2 regions of the Shewanella sp. FDAARGOS_354 genome follow, and region 2 is predicted to be linked to the other one. Evidence: predicted binding sites of a transcription regulator. Region 2 holds the regulator's gene; the other holds the start of a gene.
What was found. Region 2 encodes MetJ, which represses methionine synthesis genes. Its sites were predicted from a motif close to TAGACGTCTAGACGTCTA; they were not measured.

Region 1 (16,157 bases), 1.6 Mb from region 2:
TAGGGTCAGTGTGACTTCTTTACAGGTAGCAGGAACAGATAGCTCTTTAGTGTCAAATTGCATTGCGTCAGTCGCAGCAATCTTGAGTTCACATTCGTTAGCACTCGCTTGGCTGGCGACGAATAATCCTAGACCGAGTAGGCTTGCGCTAGTCATGTTACGGAAAGTGGTGCTTTTCGCTTTCATCTGGTACTTCCTTATTCTGAACAAGGTGGATCGAGCCGTTTGACTCGAGTATGCGCTGCTCAGCATAGGTTGAATTCATTAAATGGGAATGAATTCGGTATGTAAATTATGTATATACAACTTTTGATTGAAAGAGATTGAGTGCGACAATTTGCCGCACTCATCAGGCATTAACGCGGCACTTCGTTGCGGTAGGGAATGGCGCGTTGTGCGCCTTCACGGGTAACCGTAATCGCCGATGCCGCATTGGCAAAGCCGACGGCGGCGGCAATCGACATACCTTCACTTAAGCCGACAACCAGTGCACCGTTGAAGGTATCACCAGCGGCGACTGTATCTATGGCTTGTACTTCAAGTGCCGGAATTAGCCCGGTAAAGCCTGCGCTACTGATAAATGCACCTTTGCTGCCTAAGGTGATCACTACCGTCGCAATCCCCTGTTGATGTAGCCATTGGGCGGCGAGTTTGGCATCTTCCTCATGCTTGACCTCTATACCCGTTAAGGCTTCGGCCTCGGTTTCATTGGGAGTAATAATGTCGACCCATTTGAGGTAGTCCAGCTCCTGAGTGGCCGCTGGCGCAGGATTAAGCACAGTGGTGATACCAAGACGTTTGGCCATTTGCAGTGCATTACTCACCGTCTCAGTGGGTGTTTCGAGTTGGATCAGTAGGTATTGCGCATTGGCAAACAGGGCGTAATGTTTTTCTAACTCGGCAGGGCTGAGGTGGGCATTAGCCCCAGCGGCAATCCCAATAGTGTTTTCGCCATTTTCAGCGATAAAAATCATCGCTGTACCTGTACTCATATTGGCAACTTGAGTGATGCCATCAGCTTGTATACCGTCCTTGAGCCAACTATTGCGCATTTCATTACCGATACCGTCTTGGCCTACATAGCAAATAAAATCCACACGAGAATCGGGCAGACACAGGCGAGCGCAAGCGACGGCCTGATTTGCGCCCTTGCCACCATGTTCTAGCCGATAACTTCGGCTTTTTAGGGTTTGTCCGGGAGCGGGCAAATACTCAAAATTCATGACATGATCGGCGTTGGCACTGCCGATAACAAGAATATGGCTCATGGAAGGTTCACCTTAGTGTCATCTGCGGTTGAGATACGTTGGAGTGTAGGCCGCTAAGCTGTCAACTAACAAGTCAACAAAGCCTTGTCTGTCGAGTCCAAACAGTACTGTGGCATTCGCAGGTTTAGCCGTAAGCTGATAGCGGTCGACTACCGTCATCCCCAGCGTTAATTCGCTCTGGGTTTCAATCTCTACTCGACAGTCTTGGGCATCAAACAGTTCAGGTTTGAGTAGCCAAGCAATAGTGCAGGGATCGTGCAGCGGCGCACCCACAAATCCCCATTTTGGATCCCTATGATAAATCATAAAGAAATCCAGTAACTCGGCGACACATTTAGCCACAGGGTTGGGAATCGCACGAATACGTTCGATATCTTCATCCATGATCTGTGCTTGATGTGTTACATCGAGGCCGCACATGGTAATGGGAATGCCGGATTTAAACACGATATCGGCGGCTTCTGGGTCGACAAAAATATTAAACTCGGCGGCAGGTGTCCAATTGCCGACACCCGCTGCACCACCCATCAATACAATGCGTTCGATCTTGGCGTGTAACTCGGCGTGGCTTGCAAGTAATAGCGCGATATTGGTAAGTGGCCCTGTGGGAACCAATGTCACGGGCTTATCACTTTGACGCAGCTGCTGCGCCATCAACTCAACGGCATTGATGCTTTGTGGCGTAAAGCTGGGTTCTGGTAATACTGGGCCGTCAAGTCCGGTTTCGCCGTGGACATTATCGGCAATGATTAACTCACGGCTTAAGGGTTTAACCGCACCGCCCGCGACCGGAATATCACTGCGATTTAATAAGGTTAAGATCCGCAGGGCGTTATTAAGCGTTTTATCGGGGGTTTGGTTACCCGCGCTGGTGGTGACGGCGAGTGGAACGAGCTCTGGATGGGCGAGGGCTAAAATGAGCGCAATGGCGTCATCATGGCCAGGATCGCAATCCAGAATAATAGGACGAGTCATACTGTTACTCCTTTAAACAGCGCAATGGAGGCTTAGAATAGCACGCTAAAGCTTGAAGACAGTGAGTCTCATAGTGTCTTTACAATAAACTGTGAGCATTTTCTGATTTCTCTTCATAAGCTGCTACAATAGCGCCCGCTTTAGGCACAATAAAGATAGATATTCAATGCCTTAAATATCATGGAATGATAAGGACGTTCTGGCGTGTTGGTGAATCCTAGTCAATTAACCTCGAGTACCTCCACTCGTTTTTTGGGGTGGTTAGAAATACTCTTAATCTGTATCCCTCTGCTGCTTTTTAGTTTTGCCGCCTTATTTCTGTGGGAAGGCGTGCAAAAGTGGTCGTTGGTCAATCAACTTGAAGAACGTGGTGCTGTCGCCATTGGCCGAGTGATTGACACTGAGTATCGGAGTGAACGAGGTTCGAACGGCATGTCTCGCCAAAGATTGATGTGTTTGGTGGAGTATCACACCGCCGAGGGCGAGGAAATTCGTCAGTGGGATCTCGATGGTGTGGATTGCCGTGCAACTTATCAATTAGTCTCGCCGCAGGATGATACGCCGGGGGCATTAGTGCCCAACTATGCGCAAAGTGCTGTGAGCTACTTGCCTGATGCACCAACACGGGCGAGCGCCAATCTTGAATTAACCCGCGATCGCGCCAAACTGGACGTTGGCTTTGGCGTCGCAGGCTTATTATTTGGCTTGTTTGTCGGTTATTTCTGTTTGAACTTATTTAGAATTCGTTGGGCTGAGTGTCGTTATGTGCCAATGCTCAAGCGTTTAGGACAGCAGCAGGATTACGCTGGGATTATCAATCTGCTTGAAACCTACAGGTGTCACCCCGCCGCGAATATTCTGGTATGGGAAGCAGCCGATCATATCGGCCATTGCAGTGAGTTATACCCGCGTTTTGTTGCCTTATTTGCCCAAATGCAATCTGTGCCAAGCAAAAAACAGTTGGAACCGATAGATGAAACCATTGTGATGATTAGCTTTTATCGCTTGAGTTCCTTAGGGTTTCACGACTTGGCGCTCGCGATGTTAGCCCGTAGCAATCAAGCTTTGTCGGCAAGAACCTTGGCAACCTTTGTACTGATAACTCGCACTTATCAGCTCCCTTTGGCACTGACATTATCCACAGAAAAGCTCAAGGCATTGGAGGCACTTTGTTATGCCAAAGAGCTCAGTTTTGGTTTGGAGGATGAAAAACAATGCTGTGTCGACTTTGCTGCCCGCATCGAATATTTACTTTGGTTAGTTAGATGGGTACTCGATAATACGCATGGTGCGCCGGAGCAAATGGTTAGCCCCGTGCAAGCGCGGATCTTGGCGGCGTTTGGCCAGACAATGGCGCTGCAAACACTCAGCCTCGATAGCGCGCAGGTGATTGATAAAAATACACAAGTATTATTATCTCGGTTAGATACGAGTCATGGTTTTCAGTGCGCATTGAGGCCGATAATCGAGTCATTATCGGATAACGTAGCGCAACATATTCAACAACTCACGTTTTCAGCAACGACAAGGAAATAAGTTATGCAGTCTTATTCAATTCCTCGCCCTTTGGCATTGGTAGCAGCCTTAATCGCCCTACAATTAACGGCTTGTAGTCAGCCGAAACCCGTAACCGTATTCGAAAATGATAAGGAAGCCTTATTGCAGTTTGATAACGGCAAACTGCTCCAATTTAAGGAAAATCCGAGTCCACAGTACCGCCATATTCCCTGTGATTTACCCGCTGTCGAGACTGTGGTCACCAATAGTTCGGCCTTTGCGGCGTTAACACAATCCGGTGAGGTGATCACTTGGGGTGATAGCTATGCTGGTGGCGATAGCCGCGAGGTGACTGAGCAGCTTAAGCAAGTTAAGCAAATCGTCTCGATTAAAGATGGGTTTGCCGCGTTACGTCAAGATGGCACTGTGGTGTTCTGGGGCAATGTGGGTAAATATCGCCTCGACAAAGCCCTACAAAACCGCATGACTAATATTACTAAATTATTCGCCAACCAAGAGGCCATTGCCGCGCTAGATGCCACAGGCAAGGTACACACTTGGGGTTATGGCCCTTACGGTGGCAATAGCTTGCATGTGCAGGATCAATTAGTTGATGTCATTGATATCTTTGCTAAGGGACGCAGTTTTGTCGCCCTCAAAAAACAGGGTAGTGCAGTGATTTGGGGCCAGGTTGAAGAGTCGACCAATATGAAAAAGTTGCTCCCTCAGCTTACGGATGTGGCGAAGATCGAATATTTTCAACACACCTATGCCGCCTTGAAAAAGGACGGCTCAGTAGTGAGTTGGGGCTGGCGCAGTGATACTTATCCTATCCGCAGTGCCTTAAAAGACGTGGCGAGTATGACGGCAAACAATTGCGCATTTGCGGTGTTAAGTCCTACGGGGGATGCGCATTTTTGGGGCGATGGCATTAACTGTGGCGTCGATTGGATTAAAAAAACCGACATTACAGGCGTGAAGGAGATTATCAGCGTCGGCTCAGGTTTTTTATTACTGCGGGATAAGGCGGTGCCGCAAATTGTGGCCGACGACACTGACTACGCGTATATGTTTGGGTTTCACTATGCCCAAGAGATTCTTGATAAATATTGGCAGGAAGGCAGTGTTATTACGCAAGGACCATCTTCCTTTGTGTTTACTCGTCCCGATGGCAAAGTGGTGCCCGTTGGATATCGCGCTAACCGTGATAATGTGGAAAAGTTAATGGCACGTATTCCGCGCCTCACGTGGTTAGATGGCGCAAATGACGGTTATGTTGGCATTAGCGACAAGGGGGAGCTGGTCTCTTGGTCGATGAATTTGCCCATGTTCGACAAGTCGCCTGTGCAACCTGCTGACTCGTTAGTGATTAAGCCGCTGGATTTAAGCCCGGTTGCCCAATGCGAAACCCCTGAGCAACGTCAGGCGATTTTGAGCAAAGACAGACCCCAACCTGCGGCAAAAAACTGGGATGGCGTTTTCTAACTCATCTGAGCTTTCTCGCCAATCTGAGATTAATGGACTTTCATCCGTATAGACGTCTATAATGCGCGCGCTTAGGTCTTTAATATTCTGAGCCTTGTTGGGCGTTAACAGGTTTGACGCCCTTTGAACCTAATTTTGAGTCAACCTTCTGTGGTGCTTGCGATGATGAAGTCGCGAGATAATCGGGAAGCCAGTGAAATTCTGGCACTGCCCCCGCAACGGTAAAAGGTGAGAGACGACCGCATTTGATAGGCGTTCACGATGAGCCCTGTAATCGAGTGTGTAAAGGTCAGTTTCGCGTTCATCTCAAGTTGAGATGGATATAGCCTAAGTCCGGAGACCGGCCCTAAAGGTGTTTTTGAGATTTCGGTGGGCAGATCTCAAAATGCGATAGTGACTATCAGTGTTTTCTACTGAATCAACGGTATCGTGGCGCTAATGCCCCGTTTTCCTTGTAGGAGTTAAAGGTAAAATGGGAACACATCCAACCAAAATTGCGCTGCTGATTGGCAGCCTTTGCAGTGTATCAATTATCGCGCCCGCTGTGGCTGCCGATGAAACTCATGCCGCCAACGTCGATGAGCATATCGTGGTGATTGGCCGTGCTGATAAGACCCCGTTAAATATTGCCGCTAATGTGAATGTGATTGATGCTGCGGCGATTGAAATGAGTGGCGCAACCAGCTTGACCGAAGTGTTACGTGGTCAAAGTGGTATTCAACTGTCCGACAATAACATTGGCACTAGCTTTGCGATGCGTGGCTTTAGCGCCAGCTCTGCGGTTAACAACACGCTGATTTTGCTCGATGGTCGCCGCTTAAATAATATTGATATCGCCGCGCCTAGCCTGAATGCGATTCCACTCAATTTAATTGAGCGGGTCGAGATTTTATCGGGCAGTGCGGGCGTGCTCTATGGCGACCAAGCGGTAGGCGGGGTGATCAATATTGTGACTAAGTCGCCTGAGAATTCGGGCGGCAGCGTGCAATTATCCGGCGGCAGCTTTAATACCTACGAAGGTCGCGGCGATGTGTCGGGCGCCATCAATAAAGATTGGCACTATTTCCTGACTGGTAGCTACAACCAAGGCGATAACTATCGTAAGCATAATGCCAATGAAACGGGTTCTATCCTTGGCCGTATTCAATATAAAACCGCCACAGATTCTTTCTTCGTTGAAACCAGCTATTACGATGATGACCGCGAGAATCCTGGGGCGTTGACCCCTAAGCAGTTCAAAGAAAACCCACGTCAGTCTTCTAATAGCAGCGAATATGTTCATGAGATGACCACGGCGGCGCGCAGCGGTTATCAGCATCAGCTTAACCAAAACTGGGCCTTGGTGGCGGATCTGGATTACAGCGATACCTTAGTGAGCTCATTAAACTGGGGGGCGGGTAGCCAAAATACTCGCTCGTTGCTGATGTTTAGCCCTAAAGCGCTCGCCAACTACAGCACCCGTCAAGGTGAGCTCAACCTAGTCACAGGTTTGGATATCAGCCGCGGTAAAGCCGAGTTTGACTCTATGGCGCGCAGTAACGTGCAGGAAATGCAAAGTGCTTACCTGCAAGCCACTGTGCCGTTAAGTCACACCTTAAGCTATGTGGTGGGCGGACGTTACGCGCGGGTGACTGACGATCTGGTCGATGGCAATGTCTATCCAAACGGTATTGATTTAGATGAAGATGCCACTGCATTCGAGTTCGGTTTAAATTACCGCCCGAGCGCCGAGCACAGATTCTATCTACGTGGCGATGAAAACTTCCGTTTCGCTAAGGTGGATGAGCAAGCCTACACCCCGAAAGATGTGTATGGCTTAAAGCCGCAGACCGGCCGCTCCTATGAAGCGGGTTGGGATTGGGCTGTTGCCAGCCAAACTTTGCGAGTGAGCTTATACCGCCTCGATTTAGAAGATGAAATTGTCTTCGACCCGAGTGCGGAAAAACCTGTTGGTGGCAGCTTCCAAGGCGCTAACGTTAATGCCGATGCTTCACGCCGTTATGGCGCGAGTGCCGATTGGGATTGGCAGGTGACTAAAGCGTTGCAACTAGGTCTTGAGTACAACTATATCGATGCCGAATTTACCGACGGGGTGAATGATGGCAAGCAATTGTCTTGGGTGGCCGAGCATTCGGGACGCGGTTATGTCAGTATGGATTTTGCCGAACATTTTCAAGTCTTTGCCGAGGCCATTTATACGGGCGATCGCTTTATCGAAGGCGATAATGCTAACCAAGGCGATAAATTGGCTAGTTATGTCTTAGGTAACTTGGCACTTAACTATACCCGTGACGCCTGGTTAGCGAGCCTGCGTATCGATAACCTGTTCGATAAAGACTATGTCAGTGCTGGTTATTATGCTGGTGGAACCTATGACGGCTATTACTCAGGCCGAGGCCGTGATATTCGCTTTACTGTCGGCTACCGTTTCTAAGCTGAACCCTGATAATTAAGTGATTTAGTACCTTTTTAAGCCAGACTCTGTCTGGCTTTGTTATTTCTGCTGTTGGGTGCAGAGAAAAATAATCTCTACGGGTGTAATATAGGCTAAGTCGTTGCTTATACTATAAAGCACATCATCTTTACGGTTAACGCAATTATTCTACGACTTAGTGCTGAAATTCTTTGTAGTTTGGGTATGATGTGAGCGGTATTCGAATCATCTTATAGCTAATTAACAGGTGTAAAGTGTCCTATGACAGATCTTGAGCAACAGGTTTTTACTCAAGTGAGAGCCATCATAGCGAATGAAGAGCAAGTCATTGGCCGCCGTGGGATCTTAATTCCACTGAAAAAGGCCATTCTTGCCGAAGGCGATATTCGTAATGTGATCGATATTATTTCGAGTGATCCCGCGTTAGCGGCCCATATGTTGATGCGCAGTAATTCGGCGCAAGCTTCTGGTGTGGTTAGCCCTAAGTCTCGCTCTTTAAAAGATGCCTTAATTCGTTTGGGCCAAGTTAATATTTACCGTTATGCCTTTACATTTTATTTGAAAGAACGCCTCGATGAATTGCCTCAACCCTATAAGAAGTTGGTTCAAGGTTATTGGAAACTCACGGAAAATATAGCAACTGATGCGGTTGACAGCTTAGTTGATATGCCGGATGTCGATATCGACCCCGATGAGGTGCAAACTTTGGCGCTGTTTAGTGTGTTCGGCCAGATTATTGCTTTAACCGCATTTGCTTATTTGAATGCCAGCTCTGAGCAATCTTTCCCGCTAAGTGTGATTAAGTCTTTGATCGATAATCAGCAACAAACTTTAACCATCGAAGCCTTTGAAGCCTTAGATCTTGACCAAGATCTGCGCCAAGAGTTTATGATCGCCCACAATCTGCGCCAGACCCGTAATCAAAATTCCCCCGGGTTAATTCTGCGCCGAGTATTGTCAATGCGTGGTTTATTGCTTAATCCGCTCTAAGCACCGCTCATAAAAACAAAGCCTGCAATAGCAGGCTTTTTTGTTAAACATTTCAACGCTTAATTGGTTTTTTGCTGGCGGGCTAAGCCTTCGCTTGCTACTAGTTGCAGCCAGTTTTGCACTAAGGCCGAGTTCGCGCTGTGGCGGCGATAAGCCCCAAATAGCGGGCGTTTTAAGCCTTCTTGACCCAGTTTGACTGAAGCTAAACTCAAACCATGTCCCTCATTGATAGACCAATTTGGTAAGGCGGCGATACCGTCCTTACAGGCGATGCGCTGCAATAACATCATGGTCAAATCGCAGGTCTTTTGCTCGCCGGCTTCTATACCCGCGGGTTCTAAAAAGTGACGGTAAATATCTAAACGCGCCAGTGGCACCGGATAACTGATTATCGGCAAGCGCGCCAATTGCTTGGGCGTAACATAGGCTTCTTTCGCTAAGGGATGATCCTTAGAAACCACTAACTTCACTTCAAAATCAAACAAATGCTGATAGGCGAGCGAGTGACCTGGCACGGGATCTGAGGTCAGCACTATATCCAGTTCGCCCATTTCTAGGGCATTGAGCGAGTCGAATAGATGACGGCTGGAAAGATCTAACTCGGCTTGGGGATGATCTTGCCTAAACTGCTCCATCACCGGCATTAGCCAGCGAAAACAGCTGTGGCATTCAATGCCGACTCTGAGCTGATTGGTTTCAGTTTCCAGCCCATTTTTGAGATCGGTTTCCGTCTCCAATACCTTAGGCAGGATCTCTTCGGCGAGGTGCAACAGGCGTGCACCTTCCTGAGTAAAGGAGAGCGGTTTGCTCTTACGCACAAAAATGGGCGAGTTAATTCGTTGCTCTAACTCCTTAATTTGATGGGAGAGAGCCGATTGAGTGACAAAACGTTTTTTGGCTGCGCCCGCCAAGCTGCCACTTTCCTTCAGGGCCATTAAGGTTCGCAGATGTCTTAGTTCGATCATGATCACTCCAAGTGAATTTCGCTCATGTTGTGCTTGAAATCAATTCGGTTGCTGGCATAGAGACTATCACAATAAACTTCTAGACGTCCAGACGCCCATTGTGATTTATCTTGGCTTAAGTGCGAAAAGTTGCCAAGAAAACACCATCAGCTGGGTGCAAGTGCCGAATATGGCTTATCTCAAATAAAGGAAGATATGGTATGCAATTAAACAGTCTAGGTTTTCCCCGTATCGGGCGTCGTCGTGAATTAAAGTTTGCCCTTGAAAAATACTGGCGTGGTGAGAGCACTCAAGCCGAGCTGCATGAGGTGGCTAGGGAGTTACGCCGCACCCATTGGCAATGGCAAGTGGCCGCAGGGATAGAGCAAGTACCTGTAGGGGATTTTGCCTTTTACGATCAAGTGTTAACCCTGAGTGCGACCTTAAACGCTATCCCCGATCGCCACCGTGGTGAGGGTGCTATCGATCTTGATACCTTATTCCGCGTTGCCCGTGGCCGTGCGCCAACTGGCACCGATGCGCCAGCCTCGGAAATGACTAAGTATTTCAACACTAACTATCACTACTTAGTGCCAGAGCTTAAGCAAGACCAAGAGTTCTCTATCGCCTATGAGCAGTTTTTTGATGAAGTGGCCGAGGCGCAGTCCTTAGGTTATCAAGCCAAGCCGGTGCTGTTAGGCCCCGTGAGTTACTTGTATCTGGCAAAAACTGTGGGTCAGGATTTCGATAAACTCAGCCTATTGCCAAATCTGTTAAAGGCCTATGCCGACATTCTTGCGCGTTTTGCTGCGCAGGGCGTGACTTGGGTGCAACTTGAAGAGCCGATTCTAGCACTCGAATTAACTCATGATTGGCAAGCAGCGATTAGCCAAGCTTATCAAGCGCTTAAAACGGCTCAAGTGAAGATTTTACTCACCAGCTACTATGGCAGTATCAGTCATCATCAGACGCTGGTTTCCGCGCTGCCAGTGGCGGGTTTGCACTTCGATTTAGTGACTGCCCCTGAACAATTGGCCTTGTTTGCCAATGCCTTAAGACCAGATCAAATTCTGTCAGCTGGCGTAGTTAATGGCCGTAACGTGTGGGCGGCAGAGGTTGACCTGATTGTTGAGCGTATCGGCGGTGTTGCCCGAGACTTAGGCCAGCGTTTATGGATTGGCACCTCCTGTTCACTGCTGCACAGCCCTGTGGATTTAGAGGTAGAGACAACGCTCACGCCGGCGCTACGTCAGCAGCTCGCATTTGCTAAGCAAAAGCTGTTGGAACTGGCTAATGTGCGCCAATTGTTGCAGGCCCCTGAGTCTGTCGCGGCCAAAGAGATAGTTAACACCTGTTTGGCACGCCGTGAGGCTAAAGCACAGGCGGCGGATGCTAAAGTGATCGCCCGTGTTGCTGCGCTGACCCCAGCCGACTATGAACGTGTGAGCGAATTTACTGAGCGCCAAGCGGTGCAGCAGCGTAAGTACCGTTTGCCATTGTTGCCAACGACCACGATTGGCTCGTTCCCACAAACACCAGCAATCCGCGGACTACGTAGTCGCTGGCGCAAGGGTGAGCTAAGCGATGCCCAATATACTGAGCAGTTGCAGCAAGTAACCCGCGATACCATCGACCGCCAGCTTAAACTCGGTATCGATGTGCTGGTACACGGTGAGGCCGAGCGTAACGACATGGTCGAATACTTCGGTGAGCAGCTCGAAGGTGTGGGCTTTACCAAAAATGGTTGGGTACAGAGTTATGGTTCTCGCTGCGTTAAGCCGCCATTGATTTATGGTGATGTGAGTCGCCCGAAAGCCATGACGGTTGATTGGGCTGTATTTGCCCAAAGCCTGACGGACAAACCCGTCAAAGGCATGCTAACGGGCCCGGTGACGATTCTACATTGGTCGTTTGCCCGTGAAGATATCAGCCGCGATACCATTGCCACCCAATTGGCGCTGGCAATTCGTGATGAAGTGGTGGATTTACAAAATGCAGGTATTGGCATTATTCAAATTGATGAGCCAGCCTTCCGCGAAGGTCTGCCATTAAAGCAAAGCGAGTGGCAGGCTTACTTAGATTGGGCGGTGAATGCCTTTAAACTAAGTGCGGCGGGTGTGGTGGATGAAACCCAAATCCACACCCATATGTGCTACAGCGAGTTTAATGACACGATTGCGGCCATTGCCGCCATGGATGCGGACGTCATCACCATCGAGACCTCGCGTTCACGCATGGAGCTGCTCAACGCCTTTGAAGATTTTGAATATCCAAATGAAATTGGCCCAGGCGTTTACGATATCCACTCGCCAAATACGCCAAGTGTTGAGGCCATGGTGCACCTTATCGAAAAAGCGGCGCAAAAAGTGCCAGTGCGCCAACTCTGGGTTAACCCCGACTGCGGCCTTAAGACACGCACTTGGGCTGAAGTAGAACCCGCGCTGAAAAACATGGTCGATGCGACCCGTGAACTACGTCGCCGCCTTGGCTAAGCACTGTAAAATCTGCAATGAATGCCTCTTTGGCATAGCGTAAACAACAGGGATACCTAAGGTATCCCTGTTTTGCTATTGGTTGTTTGAACAGACCTTCGCTTATAAAAATCAGCGTTTCACGCCATGACCCTTTAGTTTGAGGTATGCAGATAATCTCAAGTAACATGGATTTATATGGTTCAACGTTTTATCCGTATATTTAAAGGTCTAGGGCGCAAACTTCTACACAGATATTTGCAAATCTTTACCTGATATCGACACTTCCTTCGTCTACTGTGCTTAGCTAACTCTATATACTGACAGCACTATTTTTCTTCCCGCAAGATACACGCTTGCGCCCATTGGCATTGATGGACACCTAGATTCAGATGAAAAAATCCTCAAAGCGTAAATTGATATTGATCCTAAGCGGCCTCATCCTCCTTGGGGGCGGCGCTTATTTTCTGCTACATAAACCCGAGGCGGCTCCAAGCTATGTGACTGAACCCGTTAGACGCGGCGATATTGAAAACTCGGTGCTCGCCAACGGCATGTTGCAGGCCTCCAAGCTGGTGAGTGTGGGCGCGCAGGTCTCAGGGCAAATTCTGAGTTTGCCTGTGGAGCTAGGCCAAGAGGTGAAAAAGGGCGATCTTATCGCGCAAATCGACAGTCTTGCCCAGCAAAACAACCTGCAAAATGCGCTGGCATCCCTTAAAAACATCAATGCCCAGTATCGTGCTAAGCAGGCGCAAATTCGTCAGGCAAAACTCGAATATACCCGTCAGCAGCAAATGCTCGCCGATAAGGCCAGCTCCCGCGCAGACTTTGAAGCCGCCGAAGCCACGCTCACGGTGTATCAAGCCGAGCTTGAGCAGTTAGAAGCGCAAAAACAACAGGCTGAGATTAATGTCGACAGTGCCAGAATCGATTTAGGTTATACCAAGATCACTGCGCCTATGGATGGCACCGTCGTTTACTCTGCGGTCGAAGTGGGTCAAACCGTTAACGCCAATCAAACCACACCAACCATAGTCGAGATGGCGCAGCTCGATACCATGACGGTCAAGGCGCAGATCTCCGAAGCCGATATCGTCAATGTGCGCCCCGGACAGCCAGTGTATTTCACTATTCTTGGCAGACCTAACCATCCCTATCGCGGCACCTTAAGGGCGATTGAGCCTGGCCCGACCTCAATGGATGGTGACGATAGCAATATGAGCTCGAGCGATTCAGACGCCATTTATTACCATGGCCTGTTCGATGTCGAAAACCCCGACCGTACCCTACGCATTGGCATGACGGCGCAGATTTCGATTGTGCTTGCCAAGTCTGATGATGCGCTGTTAGTACCATCGCAAGTGCTGAGGGTAAAACCAAGGGATAAAGCGGCTCCGCCAGCGGAAGGCAAGTCCCGTGGGCCGCAATATCAAGTGCCTGTATTGGTGAATAACCAAGTGCAATATGTGGATGTAACTGTTGGTATTAATAACAAAATCAATGCCGAAATCCTGTCTGGCCTGAACGAAGGCGACCAAGTGGTGCTCGGAATGCCCGCCGATGGTTCGACCATGAAGTTCCGTGGCCCACCAATGAGGTTTTAAGCGTGACTAAGCCATTACTGGAAGTGTCAGCTTGCTACCGCAGTTTTCAGGCGGGTGAGCAACAACTGACTGTACTCAAAGATGTTAATCTTTCCATCGCCCGGGGTGAGATGGTGGCGATTGTCGGCGCCTCGGGTTCGGGTAAGTCGACCTTGATGAATATCTTGGGCTGTTTAGATAAACCCTCAAAGGGCGCGTACTTTATCGATGGCCAAGATACCTCGCAGATGGATGTGGATGAACTCGCAAAGCTGAGACGTGAGCATTTTGGCTTTATTTTTCAGCGATATCATTTGCTTGGCGATCTTAATGCCGTCGGTAACGTCGAAGTGCCCGCCGTGTATGCGGGTAAAGATCGCCTTGAACGTAGACAGCGCGCTGAGCACTTATTGTCGCGCTTGGGTTTAGGTGAGCGTCTCGATCATAAGCCGAATCAGCTCAGTGGTGGCCAACAGCAGAGGGTGAGTGTTGCGCGGGCGCTGATGAATGGCGGTGATGTGATCCTTGCCGACGAACCGACGGGCGCTTTAGATAGTCACAGCGGCGAAGAAATGATGCGGTTATTACAGGAACTGCACCGCGAAGGACACACTATTATCATCGTCACCCACGATATGCATGTGGCGCAGCATGCCGACCGTATTATTGAGATTAAGGACGGGGTGATTATCAGCGATGAGCCTAATCCCGCCTCAAACGTTGCTGCTGCGCCTAAGACTGAAGTGATCCCCGCCAAGACGAAGGTGCGCGCCCGCGTGGCGGCATGGGACAGATATGCCGAAGCCCTGAAAATGGCGCTGCTGGCGATGTCGACCCATAGATTGCGCACCTTTTTAACTATGCTCGGCATTATTATCGGTATCGCTTCAGTCGTGTCTGTGGTGGCGCTGGGTGAAGGCTCGCAGCGGGAAATCTTAAAGAGCATTAGTTCGATGGGCACCAATACCATAGACATTCGCCCCGGCTCAGGCTTTGGTGATAGGCGCTCGGCAAAGGTACGAACTTTGACTGCAAGCGATGCTAATGCACTGAAAAACTTACCCTATGTCGATAGCGTCACCCCGAGCATTGGTTCGAGTGCGACGGTGCGTTATGGCAATAAGGCGGTGACGGCGACTGTGAATGGTGTGGGTCCAGAGTTCTTCCGGGTTAGAGGCTATGAGCTCGCCCAAGGGCAGTTTTGGGATGATGACAGTGTTAATGCGTTAGCGCAGGATGCGGTGATCGACGAGAACACCCGTAAACAGCTGTTCCCTAACAGTAGCGGCGTCATGGGCTCTGCCATCGGGGAAGTCATCTTCCTCGGGGATTTGCCGGTGCGGATTATTGGTGTCACTCAGCCTAAGGAAAGCGCCTTTGGTAACAGTGATGCCCTCAATGTGTGGGTGCCTTATACCACGGTATCAGGCCGGATGGTGGGCAAGAAATACCTTGATGGCATTACTGTTAGGCTCGATGAATCCGTACCGAGCAATGCGGCGGAGCAGGGCATTATTAGCCTGCTGAAGATGCGCCACGGCACCCAAGATTTCTTTACCATTAACACGGATACCATTCGCCAGAATATCGAGAAAACCACCGCGACCATGACGCTATTAATCTCGGCCATTGCGGTGATTTCCCTCGTGGTGGGTGGTATTGGGGTGATGAATATCATGTTGGTGTCGGTGACCGAACGTACCCGCGAGATTGGCGTGCGCATGGCGGTTGGGGCGCGCCAGAGCGATATTCTGCGGCAGTTTTTAATTGAGGCCGTGTTGGTTTGTCTGTGCGGCGGCGCGCTTGGGGTGGCCTTGGCCTATTTGATTGGCGTGGTGTTTGCCCAAGCGGGAGGCAGTTTCCAGATGATTTATTCGACGACTTCTATTGTTGCCGCCTTCGCCTGCTCCACCTTAATCGGGGTGTTGTTTGGCTTCCTCCCCGCTCGCAATGCGGCGCGTTTAGACCCAGTTGATGCACTAGCAAGAGAGTAACGCAATGAATGATCAAGTTTTAACGCATCAAAACAAATTAAACTGCCGTGTCGGTTTATCGCTCAAGGTCAGTGTGATTGCCATCAGCATCGCACTGCTGTCAGGCTGTGGCGCGCTGATGCGCTCCGACTTTGAGCCGCCTGCTTTGCAGGTGCCAGAGCAGTGGCAGCATACCCAAGTGAATGACCCTGTGAATGGCCAAGTGAGTCTCGACCCTTGGTGGCATAAGTTTAATCAACCCGAATTAAATCAGTTGATTAGCCAAGTGCTTAGCAGCAATAATGATTTGACTCTTGCGACTTTGACCTTGCAAAAGGCGCGTTTACAGGCGGGGTTAGCGCGGGATGATTTGTATCCACAGCTCAGCTCCAATAATACGGCGTCTGTGAATAAACCACTGGATGGCGGTAGTTCGAGCAAGGCATTTCAGGCGAACCTGTCGGTAAGCTATGAGGTGGATCTCTGGGGCAAAGTGTCGGCCAATATCGACCAAGCCCAATGGACGGCGCTGGCAAG
Region 2 (16,157 bases):
CTGGCGATTATAACAAGCTCGCCGGTGAAAATGTGGCCCCCGTGCTGGGTAAGCCCGGCGTAAAAGATATGCCAAAGCCTGAGGCAAAACGTATCGACCAAGTGGAAGAACAGTACGCCATGATGTGGTCAGCGGGCGGGGTTTATCAAACCGTCCTCGATGCGACCTTAAGCGCGGTGCCTTATCAGTTACATGGCTGGGTGATGTCCCGTACTAACCCAATGCAAACCATGACCGACAGAGCGCGTGTGGTCGAAGCCTTGAAAAAGCTCGACTTTGTTGCAGTGTGCGATGTGTATATCAGTGAAACCGCGGCCTATGCCGACGTGATTCTACCTGAGTCTACCTACCTTGAGCGCGATGAGGAAATCGCTGACAAGTCCGGTAAAAACCCTGCCTACTATGTGCGCCAACGGGTAGTCGAAACCTTAGGTGATACTCGTCCTTCATGGCAAATCTTTAAAGATATCGGCCATAAGCTAGGGTTGAGTGAATTCTATCCATGGGAAAACATGGAGACCCTGCAACTATTGCAGGTAAACCGCGACACAGAGCTGCTGCGCCGGATCAAAGACGAAGGTTTTGTCAGCTTCGGTAAGCCGATTATGTTGCGTGAACCTAAAATGGTCGCCGAATTTACCAAGGCCTATGCCAATGCCAAACCTGCGGATGAAGACGGCACCTACGGCAGTTTACTCAGCTTTAAAACCCCAAGCGGCAAGATTGAATTGACCTCCGCCAAGGTTGAAGCCATGGCGCCAGGACGCGGCGTCATTAAATTCCGCGAAGTGCAGCTTAAAAAGCCAAATGAACTCTACTTTATCCAAGGTAAGGTGGCGGTGCATACCAATGGCGCGACCCACAATGTGCCCATGCTGGCAAATTTGATGTCGGATAACGCTGTATGGGTTCACCCAGATACCGCGAGCAAATTAGGTATCAGCAATGGCGACCCTATCCGCTTAACCAGCAGCGTAGGTACAGAGGAAGGTCATGCGTTAGTCACCCCGGGCATTCGCCCCGATACCGTGTTTGCTTATATGGGCTTTGGCTCTAAAAACAAAGAGTTGGTTAGAGCGACAGGCAAAGGTATCCACTGCGGAAACTTACTGCCCCACGTTACCGCATCTGTGTGTGGCATGACGGTACACACCACTGGCGTCACGCTGGCAAAACGCTAATTGGAGGCTCAAATGACGAAAAGATATGTGATGGTGCACGATGAGAACAAGTGCATCGGCTGCCAAGCCTGTAACGTGGCTTGCCGCAGTGAAAACGGCGTACCAGAAGGGGTGACCCGTTTGCAGGTGAGAGTCGAAGGGCCTTATGGCGAAATGCCTCATCTGCACTTTAAGTACCACAGAGTGTCGTGTCAGCAATGTGAAGATGCGCCCTGTGTGAAGGTGTGTCCAACGGGCGCGGCCTATGTGGGCGAAGATGGCATTGTCTCCATCCACGGCGACAAGTGTGTGGGTTGTATGTACTGCGTGGCGGCGTGTCCCTACAAAGTGCGTTTTATGAATCCCGAAACCAAAGTGGCTGACAAGTGTAATTTCTGTAAGGACACGCGTTTGGCCCGGGGTGAAGAGCCTGCCTGTGTGACTGTGTGCCCGACCGATGCCTTGGTGTTTGGCGATGCTAACGATCCACAAAGTGAAGTGGCCACACTGCTCAACACTAAGATCACTTACCAAGATAAGACCCATTTAGGCACTAAACCTAGGGTATATCGCGTTCCTACCAAAAGAGGGGGGATTTGATTATGAACAATACTTGGGGCGATATGGCGCAATATGATCCCGTCACTTGGCACTGGGTCATCGCCGTGTATTTGTTTATGGCGGGTTTATCCGCCGGAAGTTTGCTGATTGGCATTGGTTTGCGTTGGTTCAATCAAGAACAAACACAAGTTGAGAGCAATATCCTCAAGGCCGCGGCGATTATTGGCCCTGTGGCAATCAGCTTAGGCTTAGCTTGTTTAGTGTTTGATTTAACTAAGCCTTTCCACTTCTGGTTGATTTTAATTAACTACAACTTCCAGTCCGTTATGGCGATTGGGGTATTAGCGCTGCTGGCTTACTCACCCTTGGCATTTGCCTACGCGATTTTAGTACTGCGTGACGATTTGCCCAAGTGGGGCTTAGGTTTCCTCGCGCCTATCGCTAAGCTGCTGATGCCCTTTAGAAAGCTGATTGAAGTGCTATTGTTTGTCCTCGCCATTGGTGTGGGCGCTTACACTGGCTTCTTAATCTCGGCGATGAATGCCTATCCGATGCTAAATACTGCGGTATTGCCTGCACTGTTCTTGGTATCTGGTTTATCAGCGGGTGCGGCGGCCAATGCGGTGCTGGCGCTGGTGATGTTCAAAACCGATAGCCACGACAAGACCTTAGCTAAAATGCATGGCTTAGAGCTGCCAGTGATGGCCATCGAAATCATGTTCCTGTTTATGTTGTTCTGCGCCTTGTACTTTAAGGGCGGTGCGGCGGCTGCGGCGCTGGCATCACTCACCTCTGGCGTGTGGGCAAGCGTATTCTGGATTGGTGTCGTGGGGATTGGCTTTGGTGTGCCATTGCTGTTTATGCTGCTTCCCGCAGCGACTCGCCACACTAAGGGCGCAATGATTATGGTGGCCTGTGCCAGTTTAACCGGCGTGCTCGCGCTAAGACACTTTATTGTGTATGCGGGCCAAAGTTACCTGAGCTAAGTGATGTTAGCGAATGCTCTAACCCATGGCATTCAAACTAGCGCAACAAATATGAGTATTACTTTAATGCGATTAAGTGATACTCAAATGGGTTACAACACGCATCCCTGCAAGCAAAAAGCACCGTTAAACGGTGCTTTTTTATGGCTGCGATTGACTGCAATTGGCAGGAGGTTATTGCGGTAATAACTCAATCACTGATTTGACCGTGAGCACTAAGGCGCTGATAGCGCAGAGGGCTAAGGTCGCCATCTTGGTCTTATGTTTATCCACATTTCCCACCAGTTTGCCCGCCACGAGATAGCCTAAAAAGACCGAGGGCAATAGCATTAGCGACAGCCAAAAGTGCTTGATTTCGAGTAGGCCCGTCACCCCAAGAATCGCCAAGGCAATGGTCGAACTAAAGATAAAGAAGGCCGATAACGCCGCGCGAAACTGCGAAGCATCCTTACCCGCCAATAAAATCGCCATCGGAGGGCCACCAATGGCGGCGATATTGCCAAAGATCCCCGAGACGATTCCCGCGCCAAATAGCGTCGCTTTGTTCACCGGCAGGCTGAATTTATACAAACTGAGCACCACGGCAACCGTCACAATCGCGGCAATCGCCAGACCAAGAATCGGCTGCGGCGCAAACAGTAATAGGCTAGCACCGATAAAGCCACCGGGCACTCGACCGATGAGCGCGTATTGCAAGCCATTGAATTCTAAATGGCCGCGTTCACGCAATAGGGTGAGTAGCGCGATGGAAAATCCCATCACAATCACGGGGGCAGGCACTAATTGGGGATCGACGATATACAGCAGCGGGCTGGCGACCACGGCTAAGCCAAACCCAATTAGACTCTGGGTGAGGGCACCTAAAAACACAATCACAGACGCGATGGCAAGCGTTTGTGGATCGATCAAGGAGAACATAGGATTCCATCAAAACAAAATAGGGATCGTTACTTTAACCCACCACGCCTGATGAGCATTAACGATCCCTAATAATTAGTTACGGCAGGATTATGGACGCTTAAGCGTTATTCCATGTCTTCCCACTCGATCCCCATTTCGTCCATCAACCGCTTCGCTTCAGCGGGGATGCTGTCTGGGCACTCTTTCGACAGATCGGCATCATCAGGCAGAGGCTGGCCGGTGTAGGCATGCAAAAATGCTTCGCACAACAGTTCGCTATTCGTTGCGTGGCGCAGGTTGTTGACCTGACGACGCGTACGTTCATCCGTGAGGACTTTTAGCACTTTGAGCGGAATAGACACAGTAATTTTCTTTACTTGTTCATTCTTCTTGCCATGTTCAGCATAGGGGCTGATGTATTCCCCATTCCATTCAGTCATTGACTCACCTGTTATAACGCTAAATTCGGGGCAGATTTTAAACCCTTACAGATTACAGTCAAATTATTGCTACTATTTCTTAGCGATTGCAAACAGATTTCTTTATGTTTAGACGTCTAAGCGTCTTAACGCCTATTGACGATGCCACTGGGCTTAGGTACATTTAGACGTCCAGACATCTCTTTGCGAACTTAGGAGTTCCCGATGACCGCAGGCAAATTAGTGACCGAGCGTCAATTAGCCACATTGGCAGTGCGTCAGGGTATCGAAAGCGATACTCAATATGGCGCCGTGGTGCCGCCAATTTACCTGTCGACGAATTACGCCTTCGATGGTCATAAAAATCCTCGCGAATTTGATTACAGCCGTTCCGGCAATCCTACCCGCAGCATCTTAGGCGATGCCTTAGCTAAGCTGGAAAAAGGCGCAACCGGTGTGGTGACCTGCACTGGCATGGCCGCCATTACCTTAGTGACCACTTTACTGGGCCCAGATGATTTACTGGTGGTGCCCCACGATTGCTACGGTGGCTCTTACCGTTTATTCACCAACCTCGCGAAAAAAGGCCAATTTAAACTGCTGGTGGTCGATCAAACCGACAGCCAAGCACTTGAGCAAGCGATTGCCCAGCAGCCTAAAATGGTGTGGATTGAAACCCCATCCAACCCATTACTGCGGGTGGTTGATATCGAAGCTATTGCCAAGGCAAGCCACGCCGTAGGTGCGTTAGTGATAGTGGACAACACTTTCCTCTCGCCGATTTTGCAGCAACCGCTATTGCTCGGCGCCGATATCGTTATCCACTCCACCACTAAATACATTAATGGCCATAGCGATGTGGTGGGCGGCGCGGTGATCGCCAAAGACCCTCAACTCGGTGAGACCTTACATTGGTGGTCGAACACCTTAGGCTTAACCGGTTCTGCCTTTGACAGTTATCAAACCCTGCGCGGCCTGCGTACTTTAGCTGTGCGCATTCGTGAGCACCAAAGTAATGCCGAGCGGATTGTGGAGTTACTGAGTAACAGCCCCGTCGTGAGTAAAGTGTATTACCCAGGTCTTGCGGATCATCCCGGCCATGCCATTGCCGCCAAGCAACAAAAAGGTTTTGGCGCTATGCTGAGTTTTGAGCTTAAGGGCGGCGAGGCCGAAGTGGTCGCCTTTTTAGATGCGTTAAGTTTATTCAGCGTGGCTGAGAGTTTAGGTGGCGTTGAGAGTCTCGTAGCCGTGCCCGCGACCATGACCCACAGGGCGATGGAGCCGCAGGCGCGTTTTGAAGCTGGCATTAAAGACACCCTATTACGTTTGTCGGTTGGTATTGAAGATGCCGACGACTTAGTTGCAGATATTCAAGCAGGATTGGCCGCCGTAGCGGCTTGTCAGTAGAGGAATAATAGATGGCACGTTGTCACTTACATAAATTTGGTGGTTCCAGCTTAGCCGATGCCGATTGTTACCGCCGAGTCGCCCATATTCTGTTAACCCATGGCCATAGTGATGATCTAGTGGTGGTGTCTGCCGCGGGTAAAACCACTAACTTTTTATATAAATTATTGTCCCTGCGCGATAGCAACCAATTATGGCAAGAAGAATTACAAGTCCTTATCAGCTATCAGCAAGGCTTGATTGAGCAATTATTATCTAACGAGCAAGCGCGGGATTTACGCGAACGTTTAACCACGGATAAAGCTCAGTTAATCAGTCTATTATCTTTAGATGTACGCAACGATTACCAAATTAACCATGTGGTGAGTTTTGGTGAGCGTTGGTCGGCGCGCCTGATGGCAGCGCTGCTGCGTGAATCGGGCGTGGCCGCAAGCCATGTGGATGCCTGCTCGATTTTAGTGGCAGATGAGGCCGCCGTGCCGCAAATCCGTGTGCAAGAATCCCGCGCTAAAGTACAAGCCTTACTGGCCGCACACCCTAACGAGCGCCTAGTGATCACCGGTTTTATCTGCGCCAACGAGCGCGGTGATACCTTGCTATTGGGTCGCAATGGCTCTGACTTTAGCGCCAGCTTAATTGCTAGCCTTGCCGACATTGAGCGCGTGACCATTTGGACCGACGTTGAAGGGGTCTTTAACGCTGATCCAAACAAAATCAACGATGCGAAATTACTCAAGAGCATGTCCCTTGCTGAAGCGGACCGCTTGGCACGTTTAGGCTCACCCGTGTTGCATTCACGCACCTTGCAGCCATTGTTTAACACAGAGGTGAGTTTGGCTGTGCGTTCAAGCTACGCCTCCCATACCGACTTTACCCTGATTGCGCCGCACAGTTCCTCAGCGAGTGCGCCCGTGGTGACCAATCTAAATGCTGTGGTGTTATTTGGCTTTAAGATTGCGGGTGATGTCGCTAGTCTGCTCGAGCAATTGGTGGCGGCGGGATTAACGCCACTGGCCCATTGGGTATCGGCGCATCAACGGCTTGAGCTTGCCTATACCGCTGAAAACCAAAAACAAGTACAAAAATTATTGGATGCGCAGGCCGAAGCCCTCGGCATTAAAGATCTGCAAATTAATACCGAACTCGGTTTAGTGGCGTTGGTGAGTGCCGATGCCGAGCATTATCGCCGCAGCTTTGCCCGTTTACTGAGTCGCGATGCTAAGCCCTTGTTCAGTGGTGACTTAAGCCTGGTGACCTTAGTGCCACAGTCGCAGGTTAATCTGCTGACGCAAAAAGTGCATCGCCGCTGCGCTGGCCCGCGTAAACGTATTGGCGTATTGCTGCTGGGTGTGGGCAATATTGGCGAGGCGTGGGTGAAGCTGTTTAAGTCAGTTTCTCCCTCGTTAAATCAAGAGCTTGAAGCGCAAGTCGAGTTAGTCGGTCTGGTGACTTCCAGTAAAGCCCTGATTAAGTCTACGGGGGTGGATCTGGAAAGCTGGCAGCAGGAATTTGATACAGAAGCGACTCCTTGGCAGTACGAGCATCTATTTGAACAATTAGAACAACTTAACTGTGACGAACTGATTGCATTAGATATCAGCGCCAGTGCCAGTTTAACCCTGCAATATCCAGAATTTTTCGAGCGCGGCATCCATATGGTCAGCGCGAACAAACTCGCGGGTTCTGGCCCGCTGCCTTTTTATCGCGAGCTTAAAGAACAACTCGGTTATCGCCGTTTATTCTGGCGCTATAACGCCAGCTGCGGCGCGGGTTTACCTATTCAGCACGCCTTAAACGATCTGCGTAACAGTGGTGATAGCGTTGAAGCCGTGGGCGGGATTTTCTCTGGCACCCTGTGTTGGTTATTTGAGAATTACGATACCAGTAAACCCTTCTCGGAATTAGTGATTGAAGCACGTGGTTTAGGGATTACCGAACCCGATCCTCGGGACGATCTTTCTGGCCGCGATATGCAGCGCAAGTTGCTGATTTTAGCCCGTGAAATCGGCCTAGAAATCGAGCTTGAGGATATTGAGCTGCGCTCCCTAGTACCTGCCCATTTAGCGGATATTCCGTTGGAGCAATTCCTTGCCCGTATCGGTGAGCTAGATGATGAATTATTGCAGCAATATGGCGCAGCAGCGGAACAAAACAAAGTGCTGAGATATGTCGCCTCTTTGGATAATAGCGGCGCAGTCCTTAAAGCCGAGGTGGGATTACAGTGGATTGATGCGAGCCACCCCTACGCCAACCTGACGCCCGGAGATAATGTGTTTGTGATCCGCTCAGCCTTCTATCAAGGTAATCCTTTGATTATCCGAGGACCGGGTGCGGGCCGCGAAGTGACGGCAGCAGCTGTACAATCGGATCTAACACAGATCTGCCGCGATCTGCTGCAAGAATAGATTTAAATTCAAAAGCTTAAAGGACTCATTTGAGTCCTTTTTTATTGGCGAAGATAAGGACTAAAATCAAGGTGATCAACGAGGGATAAGAAAATGCCAAAAAGGGGGATTTTTTGGCTTGACTTAACAGCCAGTTTCTCTAGTATATGGACATATAGACGTCCAAACGTCCGTATGGATTAAACTACTGCATTAATAGTCGTACCAGTCGCGATAAGTGTCGCACTCGGGCGGTTGAGGAAATACACATGGCTTTTCATCACGCACAACATTCACATTCGCTAAACCAAAGTTTGTCTGAACTTAATGGCGATATTAATGTTTCTTTTGAGTTTTTCCCGCCATCAACCCCCGAAATGGAACAGATCCTGTGGAACTCTATTCGTCGTTTAGAGCCGCTGAATCCTAAGTTTGTGTCTGTGACCTATGGGGCAAACTCGGGCGTGCGTGACCGTACCCACGGCGTGATTGAACGTATTCAACAAGAAACCAACCTAGTTGCTGCGCCGCATTTAACCTTAGTGGATGCGAGTGATGAAGAGCTGTTAGATCTGGCAAAGCATTACTGGAAATCGGGTATTCGCGACATAGTGGCGCTGCGTGGCGACTTGCCTGCGGGCAGCCCAAAACCGACTCGCTTTGCGGTGGATCTAGTGCGCCTGCTGCGTTCAGTGGCCGACTTTGATATTTCGGTCGCCGCTTACCCAGAAGTGCACCCAGATGCGGCTAACGCTCAGGCGGATTTGATTAACCTTAAGCGTAAAATCGACGCCGGTGCGAGCCGTGCTATTACCCAGTTTTTCTTCGATGTGGAATCTTACCTGCGTTTTCGCGACCGCTGTGTTGCGGCGGGGATTGATGTCGAAATCGTACCCGGTATTTTACCCGTGACTAACTTTACCCAGTTAAAGCGTTTTGCGGGCATGACCAATGTGAGCTTACCAAGCTGGTTACATAAGCAGTTCGATGGCCTTGAAAATGATGCCGGAACCCGTCAGCTGGTGGGCGCTAACGTGGCGATTGATATGGTGAAAGTGTTGTCCCGCGAAGGGGTGAAGGATTTCCACTTCTACACCTTAAACCGTGCGGAATTGACCTATGCGATTTGCCATACCTTAGGGGTTCGCCCAAAGGCGGTATAACGTTAACAGCATAAAAAAACGCCGCTATTTAGCGGCGTTTTGTTTTGCTTGAATCCTAAATCCTAAATCCTAAATCCTAAATCCTAAATCCTAAATCCTAAACTGAGCGAGAAGTGTGGTTAAGCGCATCGACAACTGTGCTAACTCGTCTCCCGCCCGAGCCGTTTGCTCGGCACTCTCGGTGGCATTGGTCGTAATATCATTAATATTATTGACGTTTTTATTGATTTCTGCCGACACAGCACATTGCTCGTTGGCAGCGCTAGCGATTTGAATGTTCATTTGACTAATGGTGGATACGGCCTGGGTAATGGCTTCGAGCGCTTCCCCCGCCTCGTGCACCAACGAAACACAGTTTTGCGTGGTGGCGGTACTGGTATTCATGGTACTGACGGTGGATTTGGCACTCTGTTGCAAGGCTTCAATCATCTGCTGAATTTCGCTGGTTGAAGCTTGAGTACGGCTGGCGAGCGTACGTACTTCATCTGCCACCACCGCAAAACCACGGCCTTGTTCACCCGCACGGGCGGCCTCAATGGCGGCATTGAGGGCGAGCAAATTGGTTTGATCGGCAATATTACGGATAACGACTAATACCGAGTCAATCTGCGCGGTATTACGCTCAAGTTCGTTGATGGCCGTGGCGGCATGGGCTATTTCATCCGCCAGCAGACTTATAGTCGAAATGACCTTTTCAACCAGCAACTTACCATGTTCAGTTGACTCGCTGGCGTGGGTTGCTGCGTCGGCGGCATCAGTCGCATTGTGGGCAACTTCTTGTACTGTTGCCGCCATTTCATTCATGGCGGTGGCGACTTGTTCGGTCTCGAGGTGTTGCCGTTTTGCCATTTGCTGAGTTTCATGGGTAATGGCAGACATTTCTTCGGCCGATGTCGCCAGTAAGCTGGTGGAGTCTGATACTTGAGCAACGGTGGCGTGGATCTTTTCGGCAAAGCGGTTAAAGGCAAGTGCAAGCTGCGCGATTTCGTCTTTGCTCTTCACTTCAATCCGGCGGGTTAAATCGCCTTCACCTTCGGCAATGTCATTGAGCGCATTGGTTGTTTCGGCAATCGGGCGGGTAATACTCTTAGCGATAAACCAGGCAATGGCGGTGCCAATTAGGAAGGCGATAAAGCCTATCAAAATGAGTTTAAAGCGAATATCGGACATCGCTTGCTCAGAATGGCTTCTGTCCAGTGCAATATCCAGCACACCAAAGGTTTTGCCCGAGTAGTCTTTCATCCCATGACGATACAGGGCGTAGCTCTTGCCGTCTAAATCGATGGTACGAATCACTTCAGTACCTTGCATTACCTTGTTGAGTTCGCTGGAGGCGTTGGTGTCGGTGGTAAAAGTGCCACCAAAGGGGACAAAGTTGCCATCCTTAGGCAGCAAAAGAGTTATCTCTGCTTGGTAGGCATTTTTAAAATTGTCGAAGAAGGGCTGGCCAAATGACATACCAAACTCCACCGAGCCCGTATGTTGTCCTTGGTAATTCATCGGCACTAGGCCGCGGATACCTAAGCCTTCAACCCCGTATTCTAAACCGCTGAGGGGCTGCTTTTGGGTGTTGGTTTCGACAATGGTTTTACGGATTGCGGTGAGGTCATCACCAAATTTTTCAGGGCGATGCAGGCGTAAAAACGAGGTCGCGGGTGGGGTGTGAAACTGAAATTGCTGCACGGCAAAATCTTGTTTAAGGCGCGTAAATAGCGGTTGGGTGCGTTGAAGTAGTGCTTCACGGTCGCGCTCGGCAAAGTTACTTTGGATCTCAGGGGTTAATGAGATTAAGGTTGCCATCGCCTGTGCTCTTTGTCCCGATGAGACGATATTTGCTACCGCGGTTTCGTATAACTTATGTAATTCCCGTTGTTCAGACTCCCTTATTTGGCGACTGAATTCCGATAGCACTAGCGGCATGATAAAGCTCATCACCGCAAATAGCAGTAGGCTGATGCCTAACACTATCCGAGTGCTAATGTTTAAATTCTTCACAGTAAACCTCCCAGTATCCGTATGTCTGTCTAAATATCTTTTTGAATATTATAGAGATACTGCTTTTTATATTTGCGAGCGGGTGAACCTTTTTCAGTTGTTTTTCGGTTTTTTGCGGATTTCGTGGCAGCGTGCACAGATCTTTTCTGAGCAGAAAATATTTACTTAGCCTGCTAACTAAGTATAATGCTTAGCAGGCTAAGTAAATGAGTAAGCATCATGTATAAAGAACTCGAGCGCTTAAAGGAGTTATCCCTCGCGGAACATTTAGGTCGCCTGCACCGCTTATGGCGTACCGTGGCGGATGTGGAATTAGCACCACTTGGGTTAACCCATCCTCGATGGACCGCGTTGTGGAAGTTATTGCGTCTAGGTGACAACGTGAGCCAAAAGGTGTTAGCGGATGCGCTGGAAATTGAATTGGCTTCTTTGATGCGTACCTTAGGGCAACTTGAGGAGCAAGGTTTAGTCGAGCGTCATTGCTGCACTAAAGATAAGCGCGCCCGAATCGTGTCGCTAACACCCGCCGGTAAAGACGTATTAAAGCAAGTCGAAGCGCGGATTATCCATGTGCGCGGTGAATTATTAGCGGGCATTAGCGCCTCTGAGCTTGGCGAGTTTGAACGCATCATTAGCCTAATTAGTGAAAACGCCTTGGCCAAGTTGACCAAGAGCACAGATATTCTTGAGTGAGAAATAAGATGACACCGGATCAACAATTTGCCCGTCTTGTCAAAATCGCCATGCTCGGTTTTGTGGCCGTGTTTGGCTATTTTATGTTTGCCGACACTATGATGCCATTAACCCCACAGGCTATGGCAACCCGTGTAGTGACTAAGGTGACTCCACAGATCAGCGGCAAGATTCAAACGATTAATGTGAAAAATAACCAAGTGGTCGCCAAAGGCGATTTACTGTTTCAAGTCGACCCTGCGCCCTTTGAGTTGGCTGTGTCACATGCCAAATTGGCCCTAGAACAAGTGCGTCAGGATAATGCCGAACTTGATGCTGCACTCTTAGCCGCTAAAGCAGAAGTGAATGCGAGTGTGACGACTGCACAACAAAAACGCCGCGAGGCCAAACGTTTAGATGCACTTTATGCGACCCATGGCGTTTCGCAGCAGTTGCGTGATCAAGCCGATAGTGATGCGGACGCCGCCGAGGCGAATGTGTTAGCCGCTAATGCTCGCCTCGATAAACTCAAAGTGAGCCGTGGTCTCTATGGCGAAGATAACCTTAGAGTTCGCCAAGCGATGAATGCGTTAGAGCAAGCTGAGCTGAATCTGTCTTACACCCAAATCCGTGCCGACCAAGATGGAGTGGTGACCAACCTGCAACTTGAAGTGGGCAGCTTTGCCGCCGTGGGTCAGCCATTACTCGCCTTAGTTTCTGATAAATTGGATATTATTGCCGATTTTCGTGAAAAAACCTTACGGGGCGTGAATGCCGCTTATCCCGCATTAATCGCCTTTGACGGTGAGCCTGGTCGTTTGTATCACGCCCAAGTGAGCAGTGTCGATGCAGGGGTGAGTGCGGGGCAGTTTGATGCCAATGGTCGTTTAGCCGCGCCGCAGGAGTCAGACCGTTGGGTGCGTGATGCGCAGCGCTTAAGACTGCACTTAGTCTTAGATGACAGTGTGTCAGACAACAGTGCAATGAATAACCTACCCGCAGGCGCGCGTGCTACTGTGCAATTGCTGCCCGACAATACGCTGTTTAGCCTGCTAGCCAAGGTGCAGATTAAGGTCATTAGCCTGCTCCATTACATCTACTAATATCAAGGCAATTTGCATGTTGTTACGCCACAATCCATTAACCGCCAATGATTTACGCCAGTGTTTGCGCATTGCCACTGGCGGTACCATTGGTTTTACCCTGTGTAAGCTATTTGGTTGGAGTAATGGGGTGTTTTTTACTGTAACCCCAATGTTATTACTGGGTTTAGTCCCTGTGATAAGTGGCCATGCGGTAAGGCAATTATTGGCATCATCTGCCATTGCGGGGCTTGAAGTCGGCCTGCTCGGAGGCTTGTTCGGTAGCCACCCAGGCATGATGACACCGATTGTCTTCCTGCTGTTTTTGTATCGTTTTGCGGCGATGTCCCGCGGTAGCCTGTTTCTGTTTGGTGCCAATGGCGTGCTGAGTTTAAGCATTATGCTGCACTTTGCCAGCTATCCGGGCACAGATCTGAATGATCTGATTTTTAGTAACTTTTGGGCGACAGGGCTATCAGTCATCATCGCCTATTTAATGACTGCACTTTGGCCGGATGTTGAACCCCGCGCCGCCTATCAACCCGGCCCTAAGGCGCCGCACCGTATGCGCCATGAGGCGTTGCTCGGTGCCAGCATTGCCACGCTCTCTTTCTTAGTGTTTCAGATTTTCGATCTGCGTGATTCGATGTCGGCGCAGGCAACCACCTTGCTACTTTTATTCCCCATGCATTGGAACGGGGCGTTGGATTATGCCCGTAAACGTGCCATTGGTACCTTGCTTGGGGTGTCTTTTGGGGTGATGGTGCAACTCTTTCTCTACGATTGGTCAGGATTGTTGATCCTGATTGTGCCGCTGCTGTGGCTTGGCCTTATGTTGTTTGCACAGGCCCATGTGAAGGAGGCGAGCGGATCGGGTGTCGGTTTTGGCGCCATGACGACGTTAGGGATTTTGTTTGGGCAATATTTAACCCCAGGTAACGACTTAATTTTTAGTGCACTGTATCGGGTGAGCAGTATTTTTGTGGCGATAGTGGCGACGTTATTCCTCTGTTATCTGCTGCATAAGTTATTGAATAGCTTTGAAGCGACCCGATTTGGTTACTAAAGTGTTAATATTAGATTTTTTTAATGCTTGTTCCGCTTCCGTGCAAGGAGTATGGTGTTTTGATGCGTTTAGTGTGGGCTAAACGTAGAACGCACCACTCAATTATCTCTTTTTTAACGACCTTGTTTTAGCCGTTAACGCGGTTTTTCAAGCGTTTTCGTGTGACTCAAGGTTTGTTCAAGGATAGAAAATGAATAATAAAATTAAAATATTAGCCAAAGGCATCGCGCTCATTAGCGGCTGTGCCTTGACCTCTGTCGCCATCGCTAACACGGCAACTATCCCGCCAGCGGGACAAATCTGCGTGACTTGCCACGGCGTCGAAGGTGAGGGCATTGAGCCACTTGGCCCTCGCTTGGCCGGACTCTCAAAAGAATATATCACCACCCAATTACAACATTTTCAGGCAGGTGTGCGCCAAAACGCGACCATGATGCCGATGGCGATGACTCTGCAGGGTGATGGCATCGAGCAAGTCGCATCTTACTTCGCCGCCAAACCTCCTAAAACCGAGGTTAAGCCAGTGCTCCGCGGTACCCATGTCACCTTTAGTGACGATACCGCGCGCTTAGCTTACCAAGGCGATTGGTCACGCGGCTTACCCGCCTGTGTGACTTGCCATGGCCCCTCTGGATTAGGTGGCGGTTTGTTCCCGCGTTTAGCGGGTCAGCAGGCCAGCTATATCAAGACGCAACTGTTGGCGTGGCAAGCTGGTACTCGTAAAGGAGATGTGGACGCCATGATGGCCAATGTGGCTAACAAGCTCACCGCCGCCGAGGTGGATGCCTTAGCGAACTACTTTGCGAATATAAAATAAGGAGCCGGCCATGAAATCTTCAGCAATCTTATTACTGGTCGCCATGGGCGTGCTGACAGCTCAAGTACAAGCGGCGCAAGAGTTACCCGACAAGCAAGCGCCATTGCCCTCAGTGCCTAAAAATCCGGAACAAGCCTATCTTACACCAAGACCCTTAAGCGCGATTCCCGAAGGGGCCTTTGGCGATAAAATTCGCTTAGGTTATCAGCTATTTGTGAATACCCAGCAGTTAAGAGATAAGTATGTGGGTAACGAACTTAACTGTGCAAACTGCCATATGGATGCGGGCCGTAAGGCGAATGCATCACCGGTGTGGGGCGCCTATTTTGCCTATCCCGCGTATCGTAAAAAAGACGATAAAGTAAATACCTTTCAAGAGCGGATACAAGGCTGTTTTAACTATTCCATGAATGGTAAAGCCCCCGCTGCGGGCAGCCCCGAACTGGTTGCGCTATCGGCCTATGCCTACTGGTTAGGGATGAGTGGCTTGATGGATGCGGCTAACCTTGATGGCCCTGTGCCAGAAATCAGCGATGCCGAATTGGTTAAAGGCGCCAAACGTGAGGATTTTCCGCTGCCAGACGCCCTAGCCAAAGCCATGACAGTGGAGCAACGCGCGAATCTGCCCGGCCGTGGTTATCCTGAGATCCCAAAACCAGAACTGGCGTTCTCACCCGAGCGCGGTAAAGCCGTGTATACCGCCCACTGCCAAGCATGCCATGGCGCCGATGGTCAAGGCCAAGCGATGGCGGGCGTTTACTCTCTGCCACCACTGTGGGGCCCAATGAGCTACAACTGGGGCGCGGGGATGCACAGGGTCAATACGGCTGCATTTTTCATTTATGAAAACATGCCTTTCGGTAAGAGTATGCAGTTGACTAACCAACAGGCTTGGGACGTTGCCGCTTACATTAACTCCCATGAAAGGCCTCAGGACCCCCGCAATAAGGGCGATGTGAAACAAGCGCAGGAGAAATACCATAACGACAACGACTATTACGGTGTCGACGTCGATGGCAAAGTGCTTGGCACCGCCTCTTATCCGGTGTTTCCGAAAAAGTCGTAGTTGAGTCGCTTTGATTGAAGGTTCTCGCGGTGAAATGAAGCGAGTGAATTAGTTAGGCAGAAAGCCAGCAAACATTTAGCTTTGCTGGCTTTTTTATTGGTCAATTGTACTGACTAGCTTTAGGACTTACGTTGTAGGGGAATTCGTGTGTTTGCTGATATTAACCTATAGGTGAGTCATGACATTCGCTCACCGACTCGCAGCGAGTCCATCCGTGGATGCTCGACCGCCCCGTCCTTGGGGCGGACGGTCGTCTCGCTAATCACCATGACTCGCCTTTCGGGCATCAGCGTGGTCTGTTGATTTCAAAACCGATCTTGAATACATGAAACGTATCGAGGGAGTTGAACCCTCTCTACGTTTTCTAAGAAGCTGATTTACGTTGGTTTTTGGTCAAAGGAAACAAACTCTTGTTACACCTTACTGTATTTATTGATGGAAACAAGCTGAGGGTGCGTGAAAATTTGACTTAGTCCTGA

Region 1: the regulator MetJ is predicted to act here: its motif matches at 9,687-9,704, upstream of metE (5-methyltetrahydropteroyltriglutamate--homocysteine S-methyltransferase).

What each region holds. Positions count from the first base shown of each region.
Region 1 covers NZ_CP022089.2:2,743,885-2,760,041, reverse strand. The annotation lists gene azu (azurin) at 1-186, opposite strand, end outside; gene rbsK (ribokinase) at 357-1,268, opposite strand; gene rihA (pyrimidine-specific ribonucleoside hydrolase RihA) at 1,287-2,243, opposite strand; gene CEQ32_RS12405 (DUF3592 domain-containing protein) at 2,448-3,779, shown strand; gene CEQ32_RS12400 (hypothetical protein) at 3,783-5,225, shown strand; cobalamin riboswitch at 5,360-5,589, shown strand; gene CEQ32_RS12395 (TonB-dependent receptor) at 5,698-7,659, shown strand; gene CEQ32_RS12390 (HDOD domain-containing protein) at 7,921-8,649, shown strand; gene CEQ32_RS12385 (LysR family transcriptional regulator) at 8,709-9,614, opposite strand; gene metE (5-methyltetrahydropteroyltriglutamate--homocysteine S-methyltransferase) at 9,815-12,085, shown strand; gene CEQ32_RS12375 (efflux RND transporter periplasmic adaptor subunit) at 12,457-13,668, shown strand; gene CEQ32_RS12370 (MacB family efflux pump subunit) at 13,671-15,641, shown strand; gene CEQ32_RS12365 (efflux transporter outer membrane subunit) at 15,646-16,157, shown strand, end outside.
Region 2 covers NZ_CP022089.2:4,303,843-4,319,999, forward strand. The annotation lists gene phsA (thiosulfate reductase PhsA) at 1-1,181, shown strand, start outside; gene CEQ32_RS19420 (4Fe-4S dicluster domain-containing protein) at 1,194-1,760, shown strand; gene nrfD (NrfD/PsrC family molybdoenzyme membrane anchor subunit) at 1,763-2,707, shown strand; gene CEQ32_RS19430 (sulfite exporter TauE/SafE family protein) at 2,882-3,625, opposite strand; gene metJ (met regulon transcriptional regulator MetJ) at 3,733-4,047, opposite strand; gene metB (cystathionine gamma-synthase) at 4,270-5,433, shown strand; gene CEQ32_RS19445 (bifunctional aspartate kinase/homoserine dehydrogenase II) at 5,445-7,838, shown strand; gene metF (methylenetetrahydrofolate reductase) at 8,087-8,980, shown strand; gene CEQ32_RS19455 (methyl-accepting chemotaxis protein) at 9,071-10,975, opposite strand; gene slyA (transcriptional regulator SlyA) at 11,195-11,668, shown strand; gene CEQ32_RS19465 (HlyD family secretion protein) at 11,677-12,750, shown strand; gene CEQ32_RS19470 (DUF2955 domain-containing protein) at 12,767-13,795, shown strand; gene CEQ32_RS19475 (c-type cytochrome) at 13,986-14,612, shown strand; gene CEQ32_RS19480 (c-type cytochrome) at 14,623-15,678, shown strand.